3 regions of the Pseudoalteromonas sp. 120-MNA-CIBAN-0494 genome follow, and region 1 is predicted to be linked to each of the others. Evidence: predicted binding sites of a transcription regulator. Region 1 holds the regulator's gene; each other region holds the start of a gene.
What was found. Region 1 encodes FliA, which starts transcription of late flagellar genes. Its sites were predicted from a motif close to CTAAAGNTNNNNNNNNNNNNGCCGATA; they were not measured.

Region 1 (4,266 bases):
CTTAAGTCGCTGCTATTACTTAATGACTCTTTTATTGCAGGGCCTTTACCTTTGCCATGAAGTGCATCAAGTAAGTTTTCGAATTCATCTTCGCTAATTTCATCAATATGCGCATCGTTTGCTGTAGCGTTTGTTGCTGCACTGGGTGCATCAAACAACTCATCAAATGCAAAAGGGTCATCATCTAAATTAGCATCTTGCGTTATTACTGGCGCAATAGTGTCACCACCAAGCTCTTCTTCTGTGGGCGGTAAACCTAATTTATGTAATATTTCGAGTAACTGAGGATCGGCAGGCTCTGGTTGCTCACGATTTTTAATCGTAGCAAACATTTCATTAATAGTATCAAGTGCTTGAAGTATAACATCCATTAGCTCAGAGTTAACCGTTCGCACTTTTTGGCGCAGTAAGTCAAACACGTTTTCTGCGCCATGGCAGGCATCTACCAGCTCTGACATCGCTAAAAAGCCCGCGCCACCTTTAACAGTGTGAAAGCCTCTAAAAATAGCGTTCAATAATTCAGTATCTTCTGGGTTATTTTCCAGTTCAACTAATTGTTCAGATAAAAGCTCAAGGATTTCTCCAGCTTCAACTAAAAAATCTTGTAATATATCTTCATCGACTTCAAAGCTCATGCAGTTACTCTCCTATTAGAAGCCCAAACTTGATAAAAGATCATCAACTTCGTCTTGATCAGATACAACATCATCACGCGATTCTTTATCAATAATAGGGCCTTCTGGGCCTGCTAATGCTTGTGCGGCAATCGAGTTTTCTGTTTTTTGTTGCTCTTGGTTATCGTTTTCATCTTGTGCTGCAAACGCAGTTAACAGATGAATTAAACTTTCTTCAACTTCGCGTACCAGCTCAATAACACGGCGAATTACTTGCCCGGTTAAATCCTGATAATCTTGAGCCATTAACACATTAGTCATTAATACTTGCAACTCATCGGTTTTAAGATGCGAGCTGTTCATAAATTTATCAATGCTATGACACAATGTTTTAAATTCACCAAGTTCAAGATCGCGGCTCATTAACCGATCCCAGGTTGGCTTGATATGCGAAATATCATCAGCTAATTGCTGGGCTAAAGGCAGGCTCGCTTCAACCGCATCCATGGTTTTGTTGGCGGCATTTTCTGTCATTTCTATGACATAGTTAAGTCGCTTTTTAGCATCCGGAATTGCATCAGTGGTTAAATCTGTTATGCGGGTGTCAAGCTCAAAACCCTTTAAAGACTCGTGCAACTGGCGCGTTAATTTACCTACTTCTGCAAACAAATATGATTGTTCTTGAGAAGCAGTTTCTAAAATTAACTGATCAGCTTTATGTTGCTCACCGTTTTCTAAAAAAGTGACCAGCTGACGTGCTTGCTCTAAAGTAATCTGAGGCGCAGCAGGTGCTGACATAAGCCTCTCCCCTTATTAACCTAAGCGTTCGAACACTTTTTCTAATTTAGTTTTTAATGTACCCGCAGTAAATGGCTTAACAATATAACCATTAACACCTGCTTGGGCTGCTGCAATAATTTGCTCTTTTTTAGCTTCTGCAGTAACCATTAAAACCGGAAGATGCTTTAATTTGTCATCTGCGCGTATTGCTCTTAACAAGTCAATACCTTGCATGCCCGGCATATTCCAATCTGTTACTACAAAGTCAAATGATTGATTTTGCAACATAGGTAAAGCAGTTGAGCCATCATCTGCTTCTAAAACATTGGTAAACCCTAAATCACGCAATAGGTTTTTAATAATACGTCTCATCGTTGAAAAGTCATCAACAACAAGAATTTTTATGTTTTTATCCAAAACATCCTCCAGTGAGGCCTAAACCTGTATTTACTTACTTCTAATTTATCCAGTCATTGATTTTTGCTTTTAGCTTAATCATCGCCTGACCATGTATCTGACTTACACGCGACTCACTTACATCGAGTATCTGTCCAATTTCTTTTAAATTCATTTCATCGTTATAGTACAACGAAAGCACCATTGCATCTCGCTCTGGTAGGGATTTAATTGCACTTAATAAAGATTCATTAAACCTTTCATTTTTAACATTATTAAAGGGTTTGTCTAGTGCTAAATCGTGCCCAACAGGTGTTATAACATCCTCATCAATACCTAAATCTTCTATTCCCAAGATTTTACTGGAATTAACATCGGTTAAAATATGATGATATTGCTCTAGTGTAATTTCAAGCTTTTGGGCAACTTCACTGTCTGTAGGTTCACGATTCAGGCTGCTTTCTAATGCTGAAATAGCTTCTATAACCTGGCGGCTTTTACGATGTACTGAGCGAGGAGCCCAGTCTCCACGGCGCATTTCATCAAGCATAGCGCCCCGAATACGAATACCCGCAAAGGTTTCAAAACTAGCGCCTTTAGTGGCATCAAAGTTTTTTGACGCCTCTATTAATCCTATCATTCCTGATTGAATTAAATCATCGAGTTGTACACTAGGGGGTAAACGAGCAATTAAATGACATGCTACTTTTTTTACTAATGAAGCATGCTTTTCAACAATCATATTTAAATTTTGTGTTGATTCATATCCCATAGCTCTATTCACCAATGTAGTCATAGTTAGCCGTTAACGAGTTTCTCAATGAAAAATTCTAAATGACCCGAAGGCTGGTTCGGTATTGGCCACTTTGTTATTCTTGTTGCTAATGTTTTAAAGGCAAGTGCAGCTGGAGAACTAGGAAACAGTTCAACAATTACTTTTTGACGACGTGTTGCTTTGCGCATATTTTCATCATAAGGAACGGTTGCAACCAGCTCCATTGATATATCTAAAAATCGGTCTGTAACCTTTGATAGCTTTGCAAATAACTCTTGCCCTTCGCGTAATGAACGCACCATGTTGGCAACAATTTTAAATTTATACACGCCATGTTCGCGGCTTAATACTTTGATCAGTGCATAGGCATCGGTTATTGAAGTTGGCTCGTCACATACCACAACCAAAACATCTTGTGCAGCGCGAGAAAAACTCAGCACCATATCCGATATACCGGCAGCGGTATCAACAACTAATATATCAAAATCAGTATTGAGTTCGCTAAAAGCACGAATAAGCCCAGCATGTTCTGCAGGCGACAACTCAACCATACTTTGTGAACCCGACGTCGCTGGTACTATTTTGATCCCAGCGGGGCCTTCTACTAGTATTTCATCAAGCTCACATTCGCCAGATAACACATGCGATAAATTACGCTCAACACGTAGTCCAAGCATTACATCACAATTGGCTAAACCCAAATCGGCATCAAGCACTAACACTCTATTGCCTTGCTGGCCTAAAGCGATCGCAGTATTTAACGATACATTTGTTTTTCCAACGCCACCTTTACCGCCAGTGACGGCGATAACCTTAACGCCGTTATTATTATTTTTGCTCATTTTACGCAGGCCGCTTGCTTGATCTAATACTGTGTTAATCATACATCTCTACTGTGCTCGACGCCACTGATTGGTGTCGTGAATGTTGTACTTTTGTTCTCTTTAAATATAATTGCTCAGCTTTTTTCACTAGTTTTTCTGCATTTGCAACTCGAATATCTTCAGGTACTCGTTGACCATTAGTAAGATACCCTATTGGCAGGCGATTTTGAATCGCAATACTAATTATCTCGCCTAAACTTAATGATTCGTCGAGTTTAGTGAAAATACAACCGCTTAACTGTACTTTTTTAAAGTGTCTTACGGTTTCTTGTAACACATTTATTTGCGCAGTGGCACTTAATACTAAGTAATTACGAATATCCACACGCTGATTACGCATTAAGGTATTTAGCTGCTCAGTTAAACGTAAATCACGTTGGCTCATACCTGCGGTATCTATAAGTACTAAGCGCTTGTTACGTAAATGATATAACACTTCAGCCAGTTCGTTCGCATCTTTAACTTGTTTAACCCCACAGCCTATAATACGGCCATATGTTGCAAGCTGCTCGTAAGCACCAATTCTGTAAGTATCGGTAGTAATTAGCGCTACTTTATCAGCACCATATTTTTGTGCACCTAATGCTGCGAGCTTAGCCACTGTAGTGGTTTTACCCACACCGGTTGGGCCAACTAATGCGTAAACACCACCTTGGCGCAAAATTTCGTTATTCGTGGTTTGCATCTGATCTTCAACCATAGTTAACAGCGCTTTCCAGCCCTGCTGACGCGGAACATCTTCAGGTACAAAACAAGCCATTTGCTCAGCAACTTCTTTATCGATTCCCATGCCTACTAAGCGGTCAATCATGCATGC
Region 2 (4,266 bases), on a different contig from region 1:
TCAGGTCCGTAAACTCAATGTGTTGCTCAATAAATTCATCTGGTGTATAGCCAGTTAAATCCAATATACTTGGGCTAACAAATAGCATGGTGTAGTTAGTATCAAATTTACATCTAAAGGCAACGCCTGGCATATTTTGCATTAATGAGCGATATTTTTGCTCATTTTCAACAACCGTTTTTTGTAGAGCTCGTTGCTGCGTTAAGTCAGTAATAAAGCCAACATACAAAGGCGGTTGCCCAGTTTGCGTCACTTGTCCAATACCAAGGCGCACAGGGATCAAATGGTTATCTTTATGTTTAGCAAAAGTATCGCGGTTTATGCCTATAATAGCGCTTAGATCAAGAGTCATATCACCAGATGATGACGCATTGTTTAAGGCGTTATTATCATTTAAAAGAATCTGTACACTTTTACCTTGTAACTCATGTTCGTGCCAACCTAAAATCTTACTTGCTGCTTCATTAAAGCTTAAAATAATACCTTGATGATCAATAGTCACAATGCCATCTATTGCTGTTTCTAATATGGCGTTTAACCGCGACTCGTCGGCTGACTTTTCTTCAAGTAGCAGTTTATAGCGTACCATGCCATTAATTACAGCAACCACGCTGGTTATTGCAACAGTTGCAGTGGCAACCGCAATTGCAACAAATGTAAGCCCAGCAGACGCATTTTCGTCTGCGTAAATAAGAGGAGAAGTTGCTACAAAACGGGTTGCTGCCATACCCATATAATGCATACCAGTAACAGCAAAGCCTAATATAACGGCGCTGGTTGAACGAATTTGTAACTGTGATAACCGAGGGAAAATTATTTCAAGATTAAAGCGGCTATATAAAGCTATAAACGATAGGGCAACGGCCACTAAAATAGACAACCCAAACATAACTGGGTCATACCGTAGCATAGGCGCAAGCTCCATCGCTGCCATACCACTGTAATGCATAGTGCCAATACCCGAGCCTAATAATACTGAGCAAATAGCTAATACTTTAAAGTTACCATTACTTTTTACCAGTATAGATACAGCATATTGGCATGCCAAAAATGCCGGTATAAAAGAGAGTAAGGTAATAGTTGGGTTATATTTAATGTTAGTACACAAAGAAAAAGCTAACATACCAATAAAATGCATGCTCCAAATACCCGCAGAAAAAACAGCTGCAGCGGTTACAGTAGCTAAACGTTGATAGCTTGGGAAAGTAGTTTTTTTAGCTAAATCAATGAGTTTTGTAGTAAAAAAAGCGGCAAATATCACTATTAAAACTGAAAGAGAAACCAAGAGAGGATCGTAAACCCCGTTTATAATTAAACTAGGATCTTGGTCAGTAATAAAGAAAGCTGATAACATGGCGGCTCTAAATAGGCATTTTAATCGTGTAGTTTAATAGAATTAATTAATTAATAAACCGTTAATTTTATGATTGCTTATTAAGCTATAAATAAACAACACGGCATTAACTAACCATTAGACGAAAAGTAGCCCCTAGCTAGTATAGTGTGAGAGATTAATTTGTTTGCCTACCAACTAAAAAAAAGTACCCGACGAAAGACCGTTGCTATTAAAGTGCATAATCAAAATGTGACGGTATATGCCCCCCATCACGTACAAAAAAAAGTGCTCGATAACTGGTTATTAGAAAAAAAATCATGGGTTGAGGCGCAGCTGCAAAAACAGCTTACTTTGGTTGATACAAAACAGTATCCACTTAAGGACAAAAAGATCTGGGTTTTTTCAGAAGCAATTAATTTAACGTTTCAGCAAGGCAATACCTCTACAGTGGAGCGCCAACAAGATGGCCTGCTTATTACCGTTTCTGCTCGTGTTAAGCATCAGCAGCAAAAGTACCAATTACTTTTAGAGGCGTATTTAAAAGAGCAGTTAACCGCATACATTGAAATGCGACTTAATGACTTTTGCACGCTGATGCAAGAAGCGCTGCCTAACGATTTAAATATTGCAGTTTATAAACGCAAATGGGGAAGTTGTAATAGTAAAAGGGCGTTAACATTTAACTTATTATTGATTGGTGCACCGCATAGCATTATTGATTATGTAATAGTGCATGAGCTGGCGCATTTACGACATTTAAATCATAGCAAAGCATTTTGGCACCGCGTAGCACAATTTTGTCCCGACTATAAAGCAAGTACGTTATGGCTAAAACAATATGGTATGAGTTTACAATGGGTATTTTAATGTTTAACTAAGAAAAAACACGGAGATTACTAACAAGGAATGTAGTAACTATATAAGTAGAAAATAAGTAGAAAAGTGGTGGAGGGAGCTGGATTCGAACCAGCGAAGGCTGAGCCGTCAGATTTACAGTCTGATCCCTTTGGCCGCTCGGGAACCCCTCCACACTAATTTTGTTACATTTGGCCCCACTTAACTTAGCGGTAAGAAAAGTGGTGGAGGGAGCTGGATTCGAACCAGCGAAGGCTGAGCCGTCAGATTTACAGTCTGATCCCTTTGGCCGCTCGGGAACCCCTCCAATGCAACGGCGCTGATAATAGCAAACATCGTATTTAAGTAAAGAAAAAAGCTAAAGAAAAATGAAATAAAGCCGATAAATAGGTATTACTTACTTCAATCGGCTAAAGTCTATGCAAATCGGTGATTTGTTAATCACAGAGAGTCAGCTCAACACTCGACTTAATAAAAGTGTGCATGAAAAGCGCCGAGGAGAGTTTGCGCTTTTACTCGCTATGCTATCTCATGATGCACTCGATTTTAGCCAATTCCATTTACCAAAAACAGAAATTGAAGATTCAACTGTTGGCGAAGATACCCTTCGCAAACAAATAGGAGCAGGTCCAAAGCAACTTTTAGCGCCAGATAAGTTTGATATCTTGATAGGGCAGTTTAACGCCTCACTATTAATGCAAGCAGGGGAACGCGCTGGAATGAGCGATATTAAATTAAATCACTGTTTAAACCCTGAACCATTGTTTATAAGAGATGATGTAAGCCATATTCCGCTTCAGGTGCGTGATAATTGTGAATTAGCAGTGCGCAGGCGTATAAATAACACACAAACGCAACTATCTAACCCGCAACTCGATGCTGCTGCCTTTTACGAAAGCCTAAATAATGATGCGCTTCACCACCCATTGCATTTAGTAAGCGCTTAATTATAAAGCGTACGCTGTAACTGCTTTGATATTGCAATAACCAATCATATTAATAGAACTTGGCAAACGATTGCGCCATCACTCTAACTATTAAGTTACTTGTCTGTAATATAAAGCCGCTAACTCTCTACACTTAAGCGCATTTTAGCGATACTTTATTTTATTAATGGATTAATAATTGATTTAATATAAAAAAAGCATCCAAAAATTAAATGCAATTGCTATAATAGGCTCAAATGGTATGACATTAAATGCCGTTATAATTAAACCAAGGTAATTAGGAACGTAATGAAGAAAATATTCACGCTAAATCACGAGAAAATCAAATATCCTCGTATGGTTGACGCCGCAAAGCATGAAGTGAAAAAATATTTGAAAAGAGAGCGTAACAAAACTCTACCACTCGATGCTGATTACTGGGCGTTTGATTGTAAGTTTGGTAATACCGCTGAAGATGCACAAGTAGTGCACGTTGCAGAGCTTAGTAATCATATAAGCGAAATAGAAAAGCAAAGCTTAACTTCTTTTTATGTAGAAATATTAGCGCGCCCAGCTCAACGTCAACAACCAGATTTGGATGACGACGAATAAGACGCTTATAAAGTAATTTGCGTAATTTTTAAAATGGGCCTAGTGGCCCATTTTTTGTTTGTACGTTTATACAAACGCGATTTAAACCTTGAGCATTCAAGTACAAGCAGCTTATAAGCAGTGCTTACTTTCAGTATTACCCTGGAAATTATGGCCGTGATTTTCTAAAACAATTAACAACAACTCTGTATCGCCATTTTTATATTTGGTTGTAAGTTTGATTAAAAACCCAACTTTAATACATTTGCATAACATAAGACTGTATTATACTGTGTTAGTTGATAATTATAGAAAACAGTAGTATTTATGCCATTAAATTATGCCGATAGCGATTTAAAACTTAGCCTTAAAGCCTCAAAAGTCCTCATTGTTGATGATCAGTTACTTAGCTTAATTGTACTGAAAAAAATATTATCAAAGCACTTTATTGTTAACACCGCCAACAGCGGTGAAGAAGCAGTTGAAATATGTAAATCTAATACTCCCGATATCGTACTGCTGGATATTTCAATGGATGGCATATGCGGTATAGAAACC
Region 3 (4,266 bases), on a different contig from region 1:
CGCGCCAACGTTTTCAGAAATCGACATTTCGTTGTCATTTAAAATGATCAACATATCTGATTTTACATCACCTAAGTGGTTCATGGCTTCAAAAGCCATGCCTGCTGTAATAGCACCATCACCTATAACGGCAACCGTTTTGCGTCCTTTACCTTCTTTTTGCGCAGCAATAGACATGCCCAACGCAGCTGAAATAGAGGTACTAGAATGGCCCACACTAAACGTATCGTATTGGCTTTCTTCGCGAAATGGGAAAGGGTGCAAGCCATCTTTTTTACGAATGGTGTGCATTAAATCGCGACGCCCGGTGAGTATTTTGTGTGGGTAAGCTTGATGGCCTACATCCCATACAAGGCGATCATCTGGGGTGTTATACACATAATGTAGTGCCACAGTGAGCTCTACGGTACCTAAACCAGACGCTAAATGCCCGCTACTTTGCGATACCGAGTTGAGTAAGTAGTCACGCAACTCATGGCTAAATGCAGGAAGCTTATCTTGTGCTAAGTCTCGCAAGTGGGCTGGTTCGTTAACCAAATTAAGTAATGGATACTTGCTGCTATCAAGTGTCATGGTTTTATATATGTCCTTCGCTAACATCAACTAACTGTGCAAACGCGTTGTTTGAGTTATTTGATGTTCAGTAATAATTTTAGTGCTAAGTTGCAATACGTTTAAGCCGTGTTTAGTGGTCACGTTCAATTAAATAGTTAGCTAGTGACGCTAAAGCACTGGTATCGGCGTCTATATTTGCTAACGCTGCATGGGCTTGTTGTATTAAGTTTTGCGCTTTTTCTTTAGCGCCTAGCATACCTAATAAAGCGGGATATGTCGCTTTATTCGCAGCGATATCTGACCCTTGAGGCTTACCTAAAGTAACGGTATCGCCTTCTACGTCTAAAATATCGTCATGTACTTGAAATGCAAGCCCTATGGCATAGCCAAAAGTGGCTAAATTTTCTAACGTGTTTTGACTAACATTGTTCGAGCACAAAGCCCCCAGTGTAATTGCACAGCTTATTAGCGCACCGGTTTTTAACTTATGAATACGCTCAAGTTCAGCCACGGTTATTACTTTATCAGTAGCTGCAATATCAAGCCCTTGGCCTGCCACCATACCTTGTAACCCAGAGGCATGTGCCAGTTCAGCAATCATTTTAACTTGAGCTTGAGCACTACAGTTAAAATTATGCTTGGCTATTAACTCAAATGCTAAAGCTTGCAGTGCATCACCGGCTAAAATTGCGTGTGCTTCGCCGTACACGATATGACAGGTTGGGCGTCCGCGACGTAATTCATCATCATCCATAGCTGGTAAGTCATCGTGAACTAACGAGTAGCTATGAATACATTCTATAGCTGCAGCAAGTACGTCTAAATCTTGTTTATCTGCGCCGAGCATTTTACCCGTTGCGTAAACCAAAAAAGGACGCAATCTTTTGCCGCCATTCATTAAACTATAATGGGTGGCGGCTTTTATGGTCTCGTCAGTATTAAGCGATTGGTCAAAATAAAGGTTAAGAGTATTGGCTACATCAGTTTGAGCATGTGTAATAAGTTCTTTAATAGTCACGGCTATTCCATATCATTATCAAAGTCGGTTAATACAGACTTCTCATCTTTGCCCATTAAAATAGCCACCTTTTGCTCAGCTTGTTGCAACTTACTAGACGATGCGCCTGCTAAAGCAATGCCACGCTCAAACTGTTTTAATGACTGCTCAAGCGATAAATCACCTTGTTCCATTTCACTAACGATTGTTGTTAATTCTTCTAGTGCTTGCTCGAAACTTAAGTTTTCAGGTTTTTTAGTCGCCATCTTTATTTCAACTTACATAATAAATTTAGAAGTCAATTTTAGGGGGAATGCTAAACTAGGTCAAAGGATGAAATGGTTTTTTCGTTAATAAACGCTTTATGTTTTAAAAAATTGATAATTAGATAGATTACACAAGTTGATCTAGAATAGTGCTTAATCCAGCTTTTTATGTTTATCTATAAAAAATGGCTTAAGCAATTCAGTATCTTGCCGATAAACAATTAATAACAAACGTTTGCATATAAAAGCAAAAACCTTTGGAGGGAATGTGGATTTAGCAACCATTATTGGGATCCTTGGCGCAATTGGCTTAATTGTCATGTCCATGTTTATGAGTAGTAGCGGTGAAATGGCTATGTTTTACAACACGCCCTCTGTTGTAATCGTATTTGGCGGTTCATTATTTATCGTTTTATCAAACTTTACTATGTCACAGTTTTTTGGCATAGGTAAGGTGGTTACCAAAGCGTTTATGTTTAAGCTTGAGTCGCCAGAAGAGTTAATCGAAAAAGCAGTTGAACTTGCAGATTCAGCACGTAAAGGCGGGTTTTTAGCACTTGAAGAGGCAGAAATACCGAATCCATTTATGCGCAAAGGCGTTGACATGCTAGTAGATGGCCACGACGCAGACGTAGTGCGGGCCACACTGCAAAAAGATATTTCATTAACTACAGCACGGCATGAGTCGGGTGCTACTTTATTTAAATCTTTGGGTGATATAGCCCCAGCAATGGGAATGATAGGCACTTTAATAGGCTTAGTTGCGATGTTATCTAATATGGATGATCCTAAAGCAATTGGTCCGGCTATGGCGGTGGCATTGTTAACCACATTATACGGCGCATTTTTAGCTAACGTAGTCGCTATTCCTATTCAAACAAAATTGGAGCTGCGTAAAGACGAAGAGGCAATGAATCAACGTTTAATTTTAGATGCGGTTTTAGGTATTCAAGATGGTCAAAATCCAAAAGTAATAGAAGGTATTTTGAAAAACTATCTTGCTGAATCAAAACGTAAAGTAAACACTGAGGATTAACTATGTCTGATCAAGAGTGCAAGTGCCCACCCCCAGGTTTACCTGCGTGGATGGGGACATTCGCAGATTTAATGTCGCTATTAATGTGCTTTTTTGTGCTCTTGCTTGCGTTTTCTGAAATGGATGTACTTAAATTTAAACAAATTGCCGGTTCGATGAAATTTGCATTTGGTGTACAAAATAAAATAGAAGTTAAAGATATTCCCAAAGGCACATCAGTTATTGCTATGGAGTTTACTCCGGGCAAGCCAGAGCCTACCCCAATTGAAACAATTCAACAGCAAACGGTAGAAATGACCCAGCAAATGTTAGAGTTTCAGGCAGGTGATGAAAGTTCAGCAGGCGGAAGGCAAGAGCAGCGGGGCGATAAACGTGGTGGCGAGTCGCGTAGTACTTCCAAAGAGCAAGCATCGGAGCAAGCAATTTCAGCGGCCGATCAACAGCAAACAAACGACTTAGTTAAAAAAATTGCCCAGCAATTAGAAAAACAAATAATTGATGGTGCCATAGAGCTTGAATCATTAGGGCAGCAAATAATTATTCGTATTCGCGAAAATGGCTCTTTCCCTTCGGGTAGTGCATTTTTACAACCTAAGTTTAAACCCATTATTCAAGAAATTGGCGTGCTATTAAAAGATGTGCCTGGAGAAATTACTGTGTCGGGGCATACCGACGATTTTCAGGTTTCAAACGAGTTATATATTAATAACTGGGATCTTTCATCTAAGCGTGCAGTTGCAGTAGCTAGTGAGCTGCAAAAAGTAGTTGGATTTGATAAAAATAGAATGATGGTAGTAGGGCGTGCTGAAACCCGGCCGTTAGTGCCAAATGACAGCAATGAAGATCGCCGTCGTAATCGTCGCGTTGAAATATCTATTTTACAAGGAAAAGCCAAAGAGTCTGATCCTATCGATGTAAGGTAGCAGTCATTTTATTAAAAACACACTTGGTTTAAGCAAACTAAGTGTAATTGATTTCAGGTGACTTTTAGTCAAAATTGACTAAAAGTCACCACCTCAGCCAAATACCTCAGAGTTGTTAAATAGTACGGTTTAATAAAAACATCCCACGCTGTGAATTGATATGCTAAACTACTGTGTATATAAACAGTAAAAGAGCTTGCTTATGAAACTCTATATTGCCGAAAAGCCGTCATTAGGGCGTGCTATTGCCGACGCGTTACCAAAACCGCACAAAAAGCACGATGGCTACATTGAAGTTGCAAATGGTGATTGCGTATCTTGGTGTATTGGTCATTTGCTCGAGCAAGCCGAGCCCGATGACTATGATGAGCGCTTTAAAAAGTGGCAGTTTGAGCACCTACCTATCATTCCTGAGCAGTGGCAATTAAAAGCAAAAACTAAAACTCGCAAGCAACTTACTGTGTTAAAAAAGCTAATCAAACAGGCTAC

Region 2: the regulator FliA is predicted to act here: its motif matches at 2,550-2,576, upstream of AAEY55_RS10510 (VC2046/SO_2500 family protein).
Region 3: the regulator FliA is predicted to act here: its motif matches at 2,008-2,034, upstream of pomA (flagellar motor protein PomA).

The regions. Positions count from the first base shown of each region.
Region 1 is NZ_JBEOOE010000004.1:58,996-63,261, forward strand. It holds gene AAEY55_RS04680 (chemotaxis protein CheA) at 1-635, opposite strand, end outside; gene AAEY55_RS04685 (protein phosphatase CheZ) at 651-1,412, opposite strand; gene cheY (chemotaxis response regulator CheY) at 1,428-1,811, opposite strand; gene AAEY55_RS04695 (RNA polymerase sigma factor FliA) at 1,852-2,562, opposite strand; gene AAEY55_RS04700 (MinD/ParA family protein) at 2,589-3,449, opposite strand; gene flhF (flagellar biosynthesis protein FlhF) at 3,442-4,266, opposite strand, start outside.
Region 2 is NZ_JBEOOE010000014.1:43,071-47,336, forward strand. It holds gene AAEY55_RS10490 (MHYT domain-containing protein) at 1-1,354, opposite strand, end outside; gene AAEY55_RS10495 (SprT family zinc-dependent metalloprotease) at 1,517-2,203, shown strand; tRNA gene AAEY55_RS10500 (tRNA-Tyr) at 2,280-2,364, opposite strand; tRNA gene AAEY55_RS10505 (tRNA-Tyr) at 2,414-2,498, opposite strand; gene AAEY55_RS10510 (VC2046/SO_2500 family protein) at 2,611-3,138, shown strand; gene AAEY55_RS10515 (DUF6172 family protein) at 3,427-3,729, shown strand; gene AAEY55_RS10520 (diguanylate cyclase) at 4,036-4,266, shown strand, end outside.
Region 3 is NZ_JBEOOE010000020.1:53,256-57,521, forward strand. It holds gene dxs (1-deoxy-D-xylulose-5-phosphate synthase) at 1-573, opposite strand, end outside; gene ispA ((2E,6E)-farnesyl diphosphate synthase) at 686-1,573, opposite strand; gene AAEY55_RS12475 (exodeoxyribonuclease VII small subunit) at 1,576-1,818, opposite strand; gene pomA (flagellar motor protein PomA) at 2,087-2,854, shown strand; gene AAEY55_RS12485 (flagellar motor protein MotB) at 2,857-3,777, shown strand; gene AAEY55_RS12490 (DNA topoisomerase III) at 3,980-4,266, shown strand, end outside.